Regions from separate parts of the Sphingomonas panacis genome, predicted to be linked through region 2. Evidence: riboswitches for the same ligand, from Rfam matches in the RefSeq annotation. Region 2 holds a riboswitch; each other region holds the start of a gene.

The links. Region 2 has a riboswitch for cobalamin ahead of J0A91_RS20535 (hypothetical protein). Riboswitches for the same ligand answer to the same signal wherever they lie in the genome.
Region 1: linked by a shared signal. The riboswitch ahead of J0A91_RS13400 (DUF1636 domain-containing protein) and the one ahead of J0A91_RS20535 (hypothetical protein) in region 2 are both predicted to bind cobalamin.
Region 3: linked by a shared signal. The riboswitch ahead of J0A91_RS15090 (TonB-dependent receptor) and the one ahead of J0A91_RS20535 (hypothetical protein) in region 2 are both predicted to bind cobalamin.

What each region holds. Positions count from the first base shown of each region.
Region 1 is NZ_CP014168.1:2,918,296-2,923,812, forward strand. It holds gene J0A91_RS13375 (TonB-dependent receptor plug domain-containing protein) at 1-828, shown strand, start outside; gene cobO (cob(I)yrinic acid a,c-diamide adenosyltransferase) at 828-1,436, shown strand; gene J0A91_RS13385 (ABC transporter substrate-binding protein) at 1,451-2,266, opposite strand; gene J0A91_RS13390 (FecCD family ABC transporter permease) at 2,392-3,339, shown strand; gene J0A91_RS13395 (ABC transporter ATP-binding protein) at 3,333-4,106, shown strand; cobalamin riboswitch at 4,127-4,315, shown strand; gene J0A91_RS13400 (DUF1636 domain-containing protein) at 4,493-4,900, shown strand; gene cobT (nicotinate-nucleotide--dimethylbenzimidazole phosphoribosyltransferase) at 4,897-5,517, shown strand, end outside.
Region 2 is NZ_CP014168.1:4,444,339-4,449,855, forward strand. It holds gene J0A91_RS20530 (short-chain fatty acyl-CoA regulator family protein) at 1-1,044, shown strand, start outside; gene J0A91_RS20535 (hypothetical protein) at 1,029-1,586, opposite strand; cobalamin riboswitch at 1,717-1,937, opposite strand; gene J0A91_RS20540 (alpha/beta hydrolase family protein) at 2,235-3,161, opposite strand; gene J0A91_RS20545 (TetR/AcrR family transcriptional regulator) at 3,217-3,834, shown strand; gene J0A91_RS20550 (MmyB family transcriptional regulator) at 3,798-4,574, opposite strand; gene J0A91_RS20555 (class I SAM-dependent methyltransferase) at 4,652-5,431, shown strand.
Region 3 is NZ_CP014168.1:3,309,225-3,314,741, reverse strand. It holds gene J0A91_RS15110 (cobyrinic acid a,c-diamide synthase CobB) at 1-10, shown strand, start outside; gene cobA (uroporphyrinogen-III C-methyltransferase) at 7-729, shown strand; gene cobF (precorrin-6A synthase (deacetylating)) at 726-1,487, shown strand; gene bluB (5,6-dimethylbenzimidazole synthase) at 1,484-2,125, shown strand; cobalamin riboswitch at 2,180-2,408, shown strand; gene J0A91_RS15090 (TonB-dependent receptor) at 2,573-4,732, shown strand; gene J0A91_RS15085 (PepSY domain-containing protein) at 4,719-5,517, shown strand, end outside.

The sequences.
Region 1 (5,517 bases), 1.5 Mb from region 2:
CCGTTCAACAGCACGGACAATTGGGGGCTGGTCGGCCAGTATCAATTGACCGTCGGCGGGCGCCTCGGCCTCGGCGCGGCAGTACGTCACGATATCAACGAGCGGTTCCGCGACACAACGACGTGGCACCTTCAGGCCAGCTACCGCCTCGACAGCGGCACGCGCCTCCACGCGGCGGGCGGGACGGGCGTCAAGGCGCCGGTCTTCTCCGAACTGTTCGGCTATTCGCCCACCAGCGGCTTCGTCGGCAACCCCAACCTGAAGCCCGAGGAATCGACCGGCTGGGAGGCGGGCATCGAGCAGTCCTTCCTTGCCGGGCATGGTCGCATCGATGTGACCTACTTCAACGCGGTGCTGCGCCACAAGATCGTCAGCACGTTCGCGCCCGTCTACACTGTCATCAACGCGACCGGATCGTCGCCGCATCAGGGTGTCGAGGTATCGGCCAATTTCGATCTGCCGGCGGGGTTCCGGTTCGACGGCAGCTACACCTATCTCGACGCGCATGACGAAGCCGATGTCGTGCTGACCCGCCGCCCGTCGCACATCGGCAGCGCCAACCTCGCGTGGCGTGCGAAGAGCGACCGTTTCGGCGCGAACCTGACGATGCGCTACAATGGCGACTCGCGCGACAGCAATTTCGCGACCTTCGCGACCGAGACATTGAAGGCCTACACGCTCGTCAACTTCGGCGCCGACGTGACGCTCGCGCGCGGGCTGTCGCTGTTCGGGCGAGTCGAGAATCTGCTCGATACCGATTACCGCGAGAATGTCGGGGTCCGCAGCCCGGGCCGGGCCGGCTACGGCGGCATCAAGGCGCGGATCTGATGCGCGACCGTACAGAGGCGGAGCACGCCGACAAGATGCGCAAGCGCCAGGCCGCGCACGACCGGATCGTCGCGGCCAAGACGGTCGAGAAGGGGCTCGTCATCGTCTATACCGGCACGGGCAAGGGCAAGACCACCGCCGCGCTCGGCATGGTGGTGCGCGCGATCGGGCACGGGCAGAAGGTCGGCGTCGTCCAGTTCGTCAAAGGCGCGATGGCGACGGGGGAGAAAGCCGTGTTCGACCGCTTTCCCGAGCTTGTCGAATTCAAGCCGATGGGCGAAGGCTTCACCTGGGACACACAGGATCGCGCCCGCGACATCGCTGTCGCGCGCACCGCCTGGGACGAGGTGAAGCGGATGATCGCCGATCCGAGCTATGCGATGGTGGTGGCGGACGAACTCAACATCGTCTTGCGCTACGACTATCTGCCGCTCGCCGAGGTGCTGGCGGCGCTCGCCGCCAAGCCGGCGATGACTCACGTCGTCATCACCGGGCGCAACGCGCCGCAACCTTTGGTCGACGTGGCCGATCTCGTTACCGAGATGACGTTGGTCAAGCATCCGTTCCGCGAGCAAGGCGTGAAGGCGCAGGCGGGGGTGGAGTTTTGACTCTCCACGGGGGGTTAGCGCGTGCGGGCTGCCGCGATCTGCCGCGCGAGACTTTGCGCCGCCTGCACATAGGCCGGGCCGCCGCACACCGTCCACGCTTGCGGGAGGCGCAAACGCGGGATGTGATCGAGGATCGGGTGGTGGAGCATCTCGGTGCCCTGATCGACGACATGATCGGACCCGGTTTCAACGATCAGATAGTCCGGTTTCGCGGCGATCATCTCCTCCAGAGACACCTGCGACAGCGCGGGTTTGCCGAGCTTGGCGGCAAGGTTGGTCAGTCCGACCCGATTCATCATGTCGTCGACCAGCGTGCCGGTGCCGGTCATGTACCCGCGCCGCTGGTAATAGGCGCCGACCGGGTGGCCGGGCGCTCGGGGCAGCGCGGCGAGATCGCGGTTCATCCGCGCAATCAGCGCTTCGCCGCGCTCCGGATGGCCGACCGCGCGCGCAACCTGACGGATTTGCGCAACGATATCGGCGTAGCTGCTCGCCCATGCGAGATCGACGACGGGATAGTGGTGCGGCGCAAGCACCGCCATCATCCCGCCCTGAAAGGGCGGCGTTCCGACGATCAGATCGGGGTCGATCGCGAGGATCTCCTCGGCGGACTGGCCGAGGATATGCAGCCCGCGCACGCGCGCCGCGACGGCGGACATCTCCGCGTCGGTCGCGTTGCGGGTCAGCCCGGCGATCTGGTCGCGATCGGCCAGATCGACCAGCAATTGATCGGCGCACAGGTTGAGCGAGACGATGCGGCGCGGCGCGTGCGACGGCGCGGCAGCCGTCGCACCGAGCGCGAGCAGTATCGGCAGAAGGCGGCGTATCATTGCGACGCCCATAAGCGAACGCTTCAGCGAGACAAGCAAGGCGATCACCCACCACGGAGCTTCCGGTGAGAACCGGCATCCCGCGCGGTGGGCGCGCCGCACTGATCGGCGGCCTGATCGCGCTGATGATCGCCGCGGGCGTCGCCTCGCTCGCGCTGGGATCGGTGTCGCTCGCGCCGACCCGCGTCCTCGCGGCGCTGGTCGGGCGGGGCGATCCGGTCGCGACCGCGATCGTGATCGAGCTGCGTCTTCCCCGCACGATCCTGGGCCTCGCGGTCGGGGCGATGCTCGGGCTGGCCGGAGCGGCGTTGCAGGGATATTTGCGCAATCCGCTCGCCGAGCCCTCCGTGCTGGGCGCTTCGAACGCGGCAGCGCTCGGCGCGGTCGGCGCAATCTATTTCGGACTGGCCGAACTGAACCCGATCGTGCTGCCGGTACTGGCGATCGCGGCGGCGCTCGTGTCGCTGGCGCTGCTGTTCACGCTGGCAGGTCGGTCGGAAAGCCCGCTCACGCTGATTCTCGCCGGGATCGCGGTGTCGACGCTGGCGGGGGCGGCGATCAGTCTCGCGCTCAATCTGTCGCCCAATCCGTTCGCGGCGATGGAGATCATGACGTGGCTGCTCGGCAGTCTGGAAAACCGGTCGTTCCAGCATGTCTGGATCGCGCTGCCCTGCATCGCGGTGGGCGCGGCGTTGCTGCTGTTCGACGGCCACGCACTCGACGCGCTGACGCTCGGCGAGGATGGCGCACGCGCGCTCGGCACCGATCTGCGCGCGACCCGGTTGCGGCTGTTGCTCGGCGTGGCGATCGGCGTGGGTGGCGCGGTGGCGGTGTCGGGGTCGATCGGGTTCGTCGGGCTGATCGTACCGCATCTGGTGCGCCCGCTGACCGACCGAAGCCCCTCGGCGATCCTGCTGCCCTCGGCGCTGGCCGGCGCGGTGCTGCTGACCTTCGCGGACATCGGCGTGCGGCTGATCCCCTCGACCAACGAACTCAAGCTCGGCGTGGTGACCGCGTTCCTCGGCGTGCCGGTGTTCCTCGCCTATCTGATGCGCGAGCGACGGCTATGGTGACGATCGCGCTGAGCGATGTCGGGGTGTCGCTCGGGCGGCGACCGGTGGTGCATGACGTAAACGCGGTGCTGGCGCCCGGCGCTGTGGTCGGGATCGTTGGCCCCAATGGCGCGGGCAAATCGACGTTGCTGAGGGCAACGCTCGGGCTGGTCGCATCGACGGGCAGCATATGCGTGGACGATGTGCCGCTCGCGCGCATGGCGCGAGGCGTGGCCGCGCGGACGCTCGCCTATCTGCCGCAGGGGCAGACGTTGCACTGGCCGCTCACGGTCGAACGACTCGTCACGCTAGGTCGCCTGCCGCACCTCGCGCCGATGTCACGCCTTTCCGATGCCGATGCCGCCGCAGTTGAACGGGCGCTGGAACGGGCTGGTGTCGCGGATTTACGCGAGCGGATCGCCACAGACCTTTCGGGCGGCGAACGCGCGCGTGTCCTGCTCGCCCGCGCGCTCGCGGTCGAGGCGCCGGGGCTGCTCGCCGACGAGCCGCTTGCATCGCTCGATCCCGGGCACCAGATCGACGTGATGGACCTGCTCCGCGCCGAGGCACGGGGCGGGGCGCTGGTCGTGACGGTGCTGCACGATCTGACGATGGCGGCGCGCTATTGCGACCGCGTGTTGTTGATGGATGCCGGCACGATCGTCGCCGATGGCGTGCCCCTCGACGTGCTCACGCCCGAGCGGCTGCGCGCGGTCTACGGCATCACCGCGACGATCGAGCGATTTGGCGAAACCGTGACGATCGTACCTACCGGGCGCGCGTATTGACGGGCCGTACCACCGCAGCTACCGCGCCGGGTGCGACAGGTTCCCCGGCGACGGGGATGAAAAGGGAACGGGAGAACCCCGGCTGCCCCTGCAACTGTAAGCGGCGAGCCATCGCGCCACAGGCCATTGGGATCGCAAGATCCCGAGAAGGCGGCGCGAACCGGCACTGACCCGCGAGCCAGGAGACCTGCCCGTCGCGGTCGTCCTTCGTGCGGACAGGGTGTGCCGGGCGAACGGGGGTGAACCCGAGAGGCGACATGGTTGGACCGCGTTTCGCGGTGTGCCGTGTCGTGGACATGGCGCATCGCGCGCGGCCCATGTCGTGGGTGCCGTTCGATGTCTCAGTGTCTCTCGCGTCTTATGCTTCCGCGCGCGGTGTCCGTATAATGCTCAGGCGAGTCGAGGATGGTCCGGCGGTTGTCGCGTGCAACACCTGCCGCCATACACCCGACGCGCGCGAGGATGCGGCGGGTCTGCGTGGCGGCGCGCACCTCGTCGCGGCGTTGCGCGCGGTGAAGGCGTCGGACTCGCGGTACGCGGGCATCGCGGTGCAGGAAATGCCGTGTCTGTTCGCTTGCGCGGACTTCTGCACGGTGCATCTGCGCGCGCCGAACAAGGTCGGCTACGTGCTCGGCCGCTTCGCGCCCGACGCGGAGGCGGCGAGGGCGATCCTCGATTACGCGGTCGAATACGCCGGGAGCGAACATGGTCGCGTGCCTTTCGCGCGATGGCCGCAGGGTGTGAAGGGCCACTTCATCACACGCACCCCGCCGCCGGGCTTCGTCGCCGAATGACCTTCGCGACGATAGCCGATGTCGAGGCCGCGCTGGCGGCCTCGATCGCGCCCGATGCGGAGGCCATCGCGCAGGCGCGGGCACGACAGGCGCAGTTGACCAAACCCCCCGGCTCGCTCGGCCGGCTGGAGGAGATCGCGGTTTTCTTCGCCGGCTGGCAAGGGCGCGCACGACCACGGATCGGGCGCGGGCGCGTGGCGGTGTTCGCGGGCAACCACGGGATAGTCGCGCATAATGTGAGCGCTTTTCCGGCGGCGGTAACGGCGCAGATGGTCGCCACCTTCGAGCATGGCGGCGCCGCGATCAACGCGCTCGCCCGTGCAGCCGGGCTGGACCTCAAGGTCGTGGCGCTCGATCTCGACCGTCCGACCGCCGATTTCACCACGGCGCCGGCGATGACAGAGGCGGAATGCCTCGCCGCGCTCTCCGCCGGCGCGGCAACCGTCGAGGCCGGGCTGGACCTGCTCGTGCTGGGCGAAATGGGGATCGGCAATACCACCGCCGCCGCGGCGTTGTGCGCGCGGAGTCTGGGTGGCGACGGGTCGACCTGGGTCGGGCCGGGCACGGGAATCGACGACGCCGGCATCGCGCGCAAAGTCGCGGTGGTGGACCGCGCC
Region 2 (5,517 bases):
CGCGGCGATGCGATGGCGGCCGAGCTGGGCGATGAATGGAGCATCGGGGATCGTGCCCGCCAGCCCTTCGAGCAAGTCCGGGATTTCTTCTATGCCCGCCACAACCATGTCGAGTTGCTGGATGAGGCGGCCGAACGCCTCTATCGCGACGCGGGTCTCAGCCCGCGCACGATCCACGATGGGCTGACGGCATGGCTGAAGGCGCGGCACGGGATCGCGGTGCTGACCGACGTTACCACCGCGCCACGCCGTTTCGATCCCGCTGCACAGGCGCTAACGCTGTCCGCCTCGCTGACACCGGGCCAGCGCGTGTTCCAGATGGCAACCCAGCTCGCTTTTATCGAACTCGGCGACGTGATCGACGACCTTGCCGACGATCCAGTCCTCGCCGATGCGGAGGCGCGCCGCCTGGGGCGGATCGGCCTCGCCAATTATTTCGCAGGCGCGCTGGTCCTCCCCTATGCGGACTTCCTCGCTGCCGCCGAAGCCGAACGCTACGACATCGAGCGTCTTGGGCGGCGCTTCGGGGTGGGGTTCGAGACGGTGTGCCACCGCCTGTCGACGCTCCAGCGCGTAGGGGCACGCGGCGTGCCGTTCTTCTTCGTCCGCGTCGACCGGGCGGGCAATATCTCCAAACGGCAATCTGCGACCGACTTCCACTTCTCGCGCGTCGGCGGCACCTGCCCGCTCTGGAATGTCTATGAGGCATTCGCGCAGCCAGGGCGCGTGCTGCGCCAGGTTGCTCAGATGCCCGATGGTCGCAGCTACCTCTGGGTTGCGCGAACGGTGGCGAGCGGGTCTGCCGGGTTCGGTGAGCCGGAGAAGGTGTTCGCGATCGGGCTCGGCTGCGACCTGCGCCATGCCGGTCAGCTCGTCTATTCGCGCGGCCTCGATCTCGCCGATCCCTCCTTCGCGACGCCGATCGGTGCCGGGTGCAAGGTGTGCGAGCGCCCGGCCTGCCCGCAGCGTGCGTTTCCGCCGATCGGGCGGGCGCTCACCATCGACGAGAACACCGCCGCTCCGGTTCCCTATCCAGTTGCCTGACGCTCGGCGCTGGCATCAGCGCGCCGCCATGCGGCGATGATCGACGGATCGGCGACGAGCTCGGCGACAGTATCGACCCCGTAGGTGCTGACAGATACAGGATGTGCAGCCCGGATCGTGACCGATCCCGAGCGTGGCAAACGGCCGTCCTTGGTCCAGCGGAGCCGTTCCTTGTTGGTGATCGACAGGGCGGCCATGAGCAGGCGTGGTGTCAGGGGCCGACGTGCTGGCCCCACCAGCGCATCCGTACACCGCAGGATGATCGACCGCAGCGACAGGTCCGGGTGCGTTGTTTCGACCAGCAGATGATCCGCGCCATCGATCCATTCGCGTTTCACCACCCCGCGAAGTGCCGCCGAGATCTGACGACGCGCCTCGTCCCATCGCAGGGCTAACCCGAGATGATGACGCCTGATCGACGTGAAGTTCAACCGTGCCCATTCCGGCGTCGAGGCGGTCACGCTGACCATATCGGCAAGCCGGTAGGTCTCGGCTGCCCTTCGATCGTTAACCCGCTCCGACCGATCGTAATTCCGTCTCACTACTGTCCTCACGCTCGGGCGCAGGCACACACCGCCGATGTGGCACGCGCAGGAATCCCACGCGCGCGCCTGCGCAATCCATCGCCGTTCGGACGGTCGTCCGCGCCTCTGCCATCCCCTGGACGCAAGGCATCAGCGAACCGCTCCGGCAGGTCTCCTGGCTCGCGGGTCGTCGCTTCGGATGCACCTTCCCAGGCTTGCACCCAGTGGTCGGCAGATCGCACATCGGCGCCTACCCAGAATCCTTGCTCGCCGCCTACAGTTGCAGGGACAGCCGCGGACTGAAGGTCGCCCCTCGTCCCACATTCCCGTTTAATCCCCTCGCGGGGAACCGCAGCGATGTTCTCTCCCGGCAAGCCGGGCACGCGCGCATACCACCGAGCTTATGGTGGCGTAAGGTGCAAGATTTTGGAAAAGCCAAGCGGAACGTCATTTAAGGAACCGCGCTGCCCCAAAAATACCGTCCTTTTCGGGGCACTCGTGAATGGCAGATCTCGGCTTAACCCGCCGTTCGGCGAGGGCGCTGCGGACGGCAGATTTGTCCCAGCCCACGCCCTCTCAATCCAGTTCATTTTGCCCGTCAAACGTCGACACTTGGAGCCAGCGAAACCCGTTGCCCGGTGATAGGTGCACGGCGCGAACCAGCGACTAGAGATCGTCGATCGTCCGCTGCGGCCATGGATTCACTCCAGATGTGAGCCAGGAAAGGGTGTCTTGCCACAATCCGGCTGCGTGGGAGTCATGGAACAAGTTGAAATGGCCGATGGCTTGCCGTCCAAGATCCGAGGGGCGCAGCAGCACAGTCGTGCGAGGGGCGCCCTGATAATAATTGAGTGTGCGGCGGATTGCCTGGGGCGTGCCGAGTTCATCGTCAGACACAGCCACCGCCAGAATAGGCGCGCGAAACGCAGACATCCGGGCGCGCAGCTCAGGTTTCTCATCGCGCTCCCATCGGCTCTCGAACAGCGGCCCGCCAAAGCTCCAGGCATGAGCGACGCCAGCAGGAAGGTCCTCCAACCATCCCAGCCGTTTGCCGGGGAAGTAGCCAAACACCGCGGTGAGCAGCGGCATGAACACGTGCCATTTTCCAAAAAGCGCAGCCCGGCGATCACACGCATAATCGCCCCACCAGGCATATTGGGCACCGACCGTCAGCAACCGATCGACCTGGGCGGCAGCACTTCGCGCCAGGCCTGGGATGACCCCGCCGAAGCTGTGGCCGACGACGCTTAGCGGCCCCGCCCCTCTGCGCGCTCCCATGAAGGCCAGTGCAGCCTCGAAATCGAGCAAGCCCCAATCCACCCAGCGATATCCGCATCCACGAAGATCCGCAGGTCGAGAGGCGCCGATGCCGCGATAGTCATAGGTAAGCACATCGAACCCATGGGCAGCGAGGAAGCGCGCATAGCGATGATAGTAACGCGCCAGCACCCCGGTCGCGGGATTGAGAATCACCTGCCCGACACTGCCCCCCGTCGAGATCCAGAGCGTGCCGCCCAGCAGGACGCCATCGTCGCAGGGGAAGTGGACCGGCATGCCGTCTGGCGAGGCTTCGTTTGGTTCACGCTTGTGCATAAGCCACATGCTAGGGGATCGACGATGCCGGGTATCTTCACTAGTGAGTATAGGTATGACCCGCCCGTCCGCCCCGACCCGCGAGCGCATCATCGATGCGGCTTCGGCACTGTTCTACGGCGAAGGCATTCGTGCGGTCAGCATGGACGCTGTCGCTGCCAAGGCGAGCATCACCAAGAAGACGCTCTACTATCATTTCCGCAGCAAGGACGATTTGATCGCCGCTTATCTGCAGGCACGCGATGCCCCCAATTTGCGCCTGTTCCAGCGTTGGTTCGAAGAAGCGCAAGGCGATGTCGCCGACAAGATCCGCAGCGTGTTCCTGCGCCTCGCGGCATCGGCCCGACACCGCAAATGGAAAGGCTGCGGTTTCCTGCGCACGTCCGTCGAACTGTTCGACCTGCCCGGCCATCCGGCGATCGCGGCGGGACGCGCGCATAAGCGGCGGGTGGAAGACTGGATCTGCATCGTCCTGGAAAGCGCGGGTTACGACCAGGATGCCCGCGTCCTGGCCCGCCAGCTGATTCTGCTCATGGACGGTGGCTTTGCGGTCGTGCTGCTCCATCGCGACGCCAGCTACATGGAATCGGCCGCCGACGCCGCAGTCACGCTCCTTCGCGCAGGCGTCATGGACGGTCAGCCTGGCGAAGGGATCAGTGCCACAAGCTTATAGTCCGGGCGCTCCGCTGCTGTGAAAGTATGCTGGCGATAGCTGAGCACGCCGTCTTGCGGATGAATGAAATCTCGCAGACCGCCCTCCCGCGCCGAGACGCTCTGTGCCTCCCATTCCTGCGCGAATAGGGTAGATTCCACACACAGGTCCGCAGTGAATGCGGCAAGGTCAGCGTCGTTGAGAATCCGCGCGCAATCCGCCCGGAACTCTGCAAGCAGCCGTCTTGCACGCTCTTCCCAGTCGGGCAGCAGCGACCGAACCGACCTTTCCAGGAAGGTGTAGCGTAGCAGGTTGCGCTGGCGGCCCGGTCCCAGCCAGTCGGCGAACAGATGCTCCGCAGGAGCGTTCCAACAGCAGGCATTCCACAGCCGGTCCAGCCCATAGGCCGGAAAGGGGAGCGCCTCGACCAGCGCAGACACACCCTCGGGTGCAGTGGATGTCGACACCGTCGGGGGCGCATCGGGATCGCGCCTATCTCCCAGTTCGAAAAGATAGGCGCGTTCGGCGGGGGTGAGCGCCAATGCCACGGCGAGGCGCGCCAGCGTTTCGGCCGAGACGCGCACCTCCCTGCCCTGCTCGATCCAGGCGCACCACGTCACACCAATGCCCGCTCGTGCGGCCAGCTCCTCGCGGCGCAACCCAGGCGTTCGGCGGCGGCGGACCTGAAGATCCGGTATCACCCGCTCGCGATGCGAGCGGATGAAGTGGCCCAGGAGTTTGCGTTTTTCGTCCGATAGCATGTGTCAGCTTATAACAGGATAAGAAGGTCTCTTGTAACAGGTTGTTGATTGCCTGCAGATGTCCGCAGGAGGAAATTATGACCCGTTCCCATGAGACTGTCGTCGAAGCGCAATTCGGAAGTCAGGCAGACGCCTATGTCACCAGTATCGTGCATGCACAGGGCGAAGACCTGGATGCGGTCGAGGCGATCGCGCGGCGCGAAGCCGCTCCGCGTGCGCTCGATCTGGGAACGGGCGGCGGCCATGTTGCCTATCGGCTCGCACCGCATAGCGGCACCGTCACGGCGGTCGATCTGTCGGCAGCAATGCTGGAAGCGGTTCAGGCGGCCGCAAAGCAGCGGGGCTTGTCAAATTTCGAGATTTGCAATTCTCCCGCGGAGCAACTGCCGTTCGACGATGCCAGCTTCGATCTCCTCGCCACCCGCTTCAGCGCTCACCACTGGCGCGACTGGAATGCCGGGTTGCGCGAGGCCCGCCGCGTCCTGAAGCCGGGTGCGACCGCGATTTTCGTCGACGTGATTTCTCCGGGCCACGCGCCGTTCGACACCCATCTCCAGGCGGTCGAACTGCTGCGCGACCCGTCCCACGTCCGCGACCATACCGAAAGCGAGTGGGCGGCCGCGCTGGATAGAGCGGGGTTTCGGGTGCGCAGCACGGTGAAGCGGCGCCTGCGGATGGAGTTCACATCCTGGGTCGAACGGATGAGGACGCCGGATGCGCATCGGACAGCGATCCGCGCCCTGCAGCAACTGGCATCAGCCGAAACCGCCGCCTATTTCGCGATCGAAGCCGATGGATCCTTCTCTATCGATGCGCTGCAAATCGAAGCATCGGCCTGCCGGGCGCGCGCACTCTGATTCGGGACGGCCCGACATACGCCGGCGCAGTCGAACGCTTGCGTCGCGATATTTTGGATGCCGCAAGACGCGGCGAGCGTAGCAAG
Region 3 (5,517 bases), 1.1 Mb from region 2:
TGCGCAATGAGCGGGTTCGTCTCCTTCGTCGGATCGGGGCCGGGCGATCCCGAGCTGCTGACGCTGAAGGCGGTGGACCGGCTGAACACCGCCGACGTCGTGCTGTTCGACGATCTCTCGTCGGGGCCGTTGCTCAGCCATGTTCGGCCCGGCGCGGACCTCGTCGCGGTCGGCAAGCGCGCCGGGCGAGCCTCTCCAACGCAGGCGCATGTATCCCGGCTGCTGGTCGATCATGCCATCGCCGGCGCGCGTGTGGTGCGGCTCAAATCGGGCGATCCCGCGATCTTCGGGCGGCTGGAAGAGGAAATCCTCGCGCTGCGTGCCGCGCACATCGCGTTCGAGATCGTCCCCGGCGTCACCTCCGCGTCGGCGGCGGCCGCAGCGGCAGCGATCCCGCTGACGCGGCGGCTGAACGCGCGGCGCGTGCAATTCGTGACCGGCCATGACGTGACCGGCGGCCTGCCCAATCTCAACATGGCCGCGCTTGCAGATCCCGATGCGACGACAGTGGTGTTCATGCCGAAACGCACCTTCGCCGAACTGGTGGCGCGGCTGGTCGATCACGGCCTTGCGCCGGAGACGCCGGCGTTGCTGGCGGAGAATGTCGGAAATCCGGGCCAGCGCCTCGTGCGATCGACCATCGCCGCTTTGGCGCAAACCCTGAGCGCGGAGATCGGCACCGCTCCGGCGCTGATCCTCTATGGCCCATTGATGGACGAAGAGACGTGATCGACCTCCACCTGATCGGCATCGGCACCGGCAACCCCGATCACCTCACCCGTCAGGCCGAAGCGGCGATGAACGCGGCCGATCTGATCCTGCTCCCGCGCAAGGGCGACGCCAAATCGGACCTGATCGACCTGCGCCGCACGCTCTGCGCCACGGTGCTGACCCGGCCGGTGCGCGTCGTCGAATTCGATCTGCCCGTTCGCGCCGACGGCGGCGACTATCTCGCCGCCGTCGGCGACTGGCACGATGCGATCGCCGCGACGTGGACGGCGCAGATCGCCCGGCATCTGCCGCACGGCGGGCGGCTGGCACTGCTCGTCTGGGGCGATCCGTCGCTGTACGACAGCACGCTCAGAATCGCGGAGCGATTGCAGACGGGCGGCATGGCGATGCGCGTCCACATCGCCCCCGGTATCGCCAGCCTGCAGGCGCTCACCGCCGCGCATGCGATCCCGCTCAATACGCTCGGCGCCCCCGTCGTCGTCACCACCGGTCGCCGGTTGCGCGACGATGGATGGCCCCAAAGTGCGGACACCGTCGCGGTGATGCTGGACGGGGCGTGCGCCTTCACCACGCTCGACCCGGAAGGGGTGTCGATCTGGTGGGGCGCGTATCTCGGCATGGCGCAGCAGGCGCTGGCCGCAGGTCCGCTCGGGGTGACTGCCCCGGAGATCGTGATCCGTCGCGCGGCGCTGCGCGCCGAACATGGCTGGATCATGGACACATATCTGCTCCGCCGTAAGCGGCAGGTCGCATGACCGAACCCGCGTTCGATGCCGGTTTCCTCGCACGATTCGATGAGTTGCTCCGCTGGCGGCGCGATGTGCGGCACTTTCAAACCACACCGATACCCGAAACCGACATGCGCCACCTCCTCGCCACGGCGGCGCTGGCGCCATCGGTCGGCAACGCGCAGCCGTGGCGTTTCGTCCGTATCCGATCGGATGGCTTGCGCGCGCGGCTCGCCGATCATGTCGATGCCGCCAGCCGGGACGCAGCGGGCGCACTCGCCGACGAAGCGCTGCGCGAGCATTACGGCACGCTGAAACTCCACGGTCTGCGCGAGGCGCCCGAACTGCTGGCGGTGTTCTGCGACGACGAGCCGGCGGCAGGGCATGGCCTCGGCCGCGCGACGATGGCCGAGACACTGCGCTATTCCACCGTCACCGCGATCCACACGCTTTGGCTGGCCGCCACCGCGCGTGGGCTTGGGCTGGGCTGGGTCTCGATCCTCGATCCCGAGGCGGTGGCCCCGATGCTCGATGTGCCGCCACGCTGGTCCTTCGTCGCGTTGCTGTGCATCGGCACGCCGCTCGCTCCCTCCGACATCCCCGAACTCGAACGGCGCGGCTGGCAGGCGCGTGAGCCGCTGGCCGACCGGCTATACGAACGCTGAGCCGCTGCTTGCACGCCCCCGATCGTTTCGGTACGAGATGGATTGAGGCGTTTTTCGCCTCATGATCGCGCTGGTGCCCCGCGAGGGGCTTAAAAGGGAACGCGGTACGGGATTTTGGTCCCTAAGCCGAGGCTGTCCCTGCAACTGTAAGCGGCGAGCGCGATGCACATCGCGTCTGATCCTTCGGGACGGGCGCAGCCACTGGGTCGAACAGACTTGGGAAGGTGGTGCATCGTGGCGTTGACCCGTGAGCCAGGAGACCTGCCGGCGTGGGTCGCTCTTGCTTCGGTCCAGGGGATGGCTGCGGCACGGTGAACTCCGTTCGAGCGACGAAGGTGCGGGGGGCCGCACGGCAGGCGTGACGGTCGCGATGGCGTCCGGTCGGCGCGGCTGCCGCCGTTCGCGCGGCAGGCTCCCCGCTTCGTCCGACGCCGGGGGACTGAAGGAATGCGAAATCTCACCACCTGCGCGGCGCTGGCCATCACGGCCGCCGCCACGCCACTGCACGCGCAGACCACGCCGAACGCCGACAGCGATGCCGATAATATCCTGGTGGTGGGCGAGCGCCAGCAGCCGAGCCTGACCACGCCGAACACGACCGGGAGCCGGCTCGGCCTCACCGCGCTGGAAACGCCCGCCACGCTATCGACGATCGATGGCGACCTGATCCGCGCGCGCGGCGATATGTCGGTTGTCGAGGCGGCGAGCCGCGCGCCCGGCATCAGCAATGTCGGCAATCTCGGCAACGGCGGCACCGCGCTCGCCGCGCGCGGGTTCAGCGGCCAGGGTTCGGTGCTACAACTGATCGACGGTGTGCGCCTGTTCCCCGTCGCCGGCACCATCACCTTCCCGACCGATCCGTGGATGGTGCAGCGAATCGATATCCTGAGCGGCCCGGCGTCCGTGCTCTACGGTCAGGGCGCGCTGGGCGGTGCGGTCAACGTCGTCATGCGCAAACCCAACACCGATCGCACCGATATCGAAGGCGAGATCGGCTATGGATCGCAGAACACCGTCCATCTCGCGGCGGGCATCGGCGGGCCGTTGAACGATCGCCTGTCGTACCGTGTCGATGGCAGCTACCGCCGCTCGGACGGGTTCGTCGATCGCGGCCAATCGCGCAGCTACGCGCTGTCGGGCACCTTGCGCTGGACGCCGACCGACACGCTCGTCCTCACCGCGCGCGACGATTACGGCAATCAGCACCCGATGCGCTATTTCGGCACGCCGTTGATCGACGGGCACCTCGACACCGCAATCCGCGACCGCAACTACGATACCCGCGACGGCCACGCGCGCTATCGGGACAACCGCACCAGCCTGCAACTCGATTGGACGCCGAGCGCGTCCCTCACCTTCAGCAACCAGGCCTATCGGCTGACGAGCAAGCGTTACTGGCTCAATCTTGAAAGTTATTGCTGGGTCGCCGCCGATGGCTTCTGTCCGAACGGCCTCAACGAAAATCCCGCCACGCCCGGGCAAATCTATCGCACCGGCATGACCGGCATCGTCCACGATCAGACCCAATGGGGCGATCAGGGTAGCGTGACGTGGCGCACGAGCCTTGCCGACGGCATCGGCAACGATCTCGTCGTCGGATTCGACGCCAACCTCATCAAGATGCGCTATTCGCATAATTTCGGTGCGGACCCGCAGGTGGCGGTCGTTGACCCGTTCGACTTCGACCCCGGCGTGATCGTCGATACGCAGGGCATCGCGCCGCGCTACCGCACCCGCACCGACGAAATCTCGATCTTTGCCGAGGACCGGCTGAAGCTCGGCGATCACGTCTCGATCGTCGGCGGTGTCCGCCACGAACGCGACCGCATCAAGCGCTGGGGCATCGCGCCATCGGGTGCCGAGAGCTTCGCGCTCGACAAGACGCTGACCAACACCACTTGGCGCGTCGGCGGCGTCTATCAGCCGGTGAAGACGGTCTCGCTCTATGCGCAATATGCCACCGGGGTGGACCCGCTCGGCACGCTGACCACCTATTCGACGGGCCAAGTCCAGTTCAGCAACGCCACCGGCGATCAGGTCGAGATCGGCGCCAAGGCGGTGTTCCTCGGTGGCCGTGGCACCGCGACGATCGCCGCCTATCGCATCGTCAAGAAGGGCCTGCTCGCGCAGCGCACGCCGACCAGCCCAGTCGAACAGATCGGGCAAAGGTCCGCCAAGGGGATCGAGGCGGCGGTATCGCTCGATCTTCCGCACGGCTTCGGCATCGATGCGAACGGCAGCATCCTCGATGCGCGGTTCGATGACTTCATCTCGGGCGGCGCCGACTTCGCGGGCAACACGCCCCCCGATGCGCCCGAACGGATGGCGAACCTGTGGCTGCGCTGGGACGCCACGCACCAACTCCAGGCCCGTGCCGGGCTGCGCTATGTCGGGCGGCAGTTTTCGGACAACGCCAATCACTTCCGCCTGCCCGGTTACGCGACAATCGATGCGACTTTGTCCTACGCGGTGACGCGCAACGTCGCGGTCGATGTCCACGTCTACAACCTGTTCGACAAGGATTATGCGACCAACGCCTATGGCGACCAGCAATGGGTGCTCGGCCGGCCGCGCTCCGTGGACGTGTCGCTTCGTGCCGGCTTCTAGCGCGGCGCGCATCGCCCGGCGCTGGTTGTATTTGACGCACCGCTGGATCGGCATCGCGAGCTGTCTGCTGTTCGCGATGTGGTTCCTGTCGGGGCTGGTGATGGTCTACGTCCCCTATCCCTCGCTGCCGCCCGGTGATCGGTTGGCGCGGGCGCAGCCGATCGATTGGGCGGCGGTGGACGTACCGCCGCCGCTCGACGGGGGGCGGATGCCGCGCGCGTTGTCGCTGGAGATGCGCAACGGTGTGCCGGTGTGGCGCGTCGGCGGATGGGACGGGCGAAACACCACCATATCCGCCGCGCGCGGGGCCCTGATTCGTCCCGTCGATGCCGCTTTCGCCAGGCGCGTGGCGCGCCGCTTCGCCCGCGCGCCGGTCGCGAGCGTCGAGCGGTTGCAACGCGACCAGTGGACGGTCGCGGGCGGGTTCGACCGGCATCGACCACTCTGGAAGGCCGCGATCGACGATCCTGCCGGGAGCGAACTGTATGTCTCCGCGACGACCGGCGGCGTGGTCCAGCGAACGATTCGCCGCGAGCGCTTCTGGAACTGGCTCGGGTCCGTACCGCATTGGCTGTATCCGACCGTTCTGCGGCAGGACACTGCGGCGTGGCGGCAAGTCGTGCTGTGGGTGTCGGGGCCGTGCATCGCGGCGGCGGTGGCTGGCATGTGGATCGGCATCCTGCGCACCCGCCTGGGCGCGCGCCGTTTCAAGGGCGGGCGGGTGACGCCGTATCATGGCTGGCTGCTCTGGCATCATGTCGCAGGGATGGTCGGTGGGGCGTTCC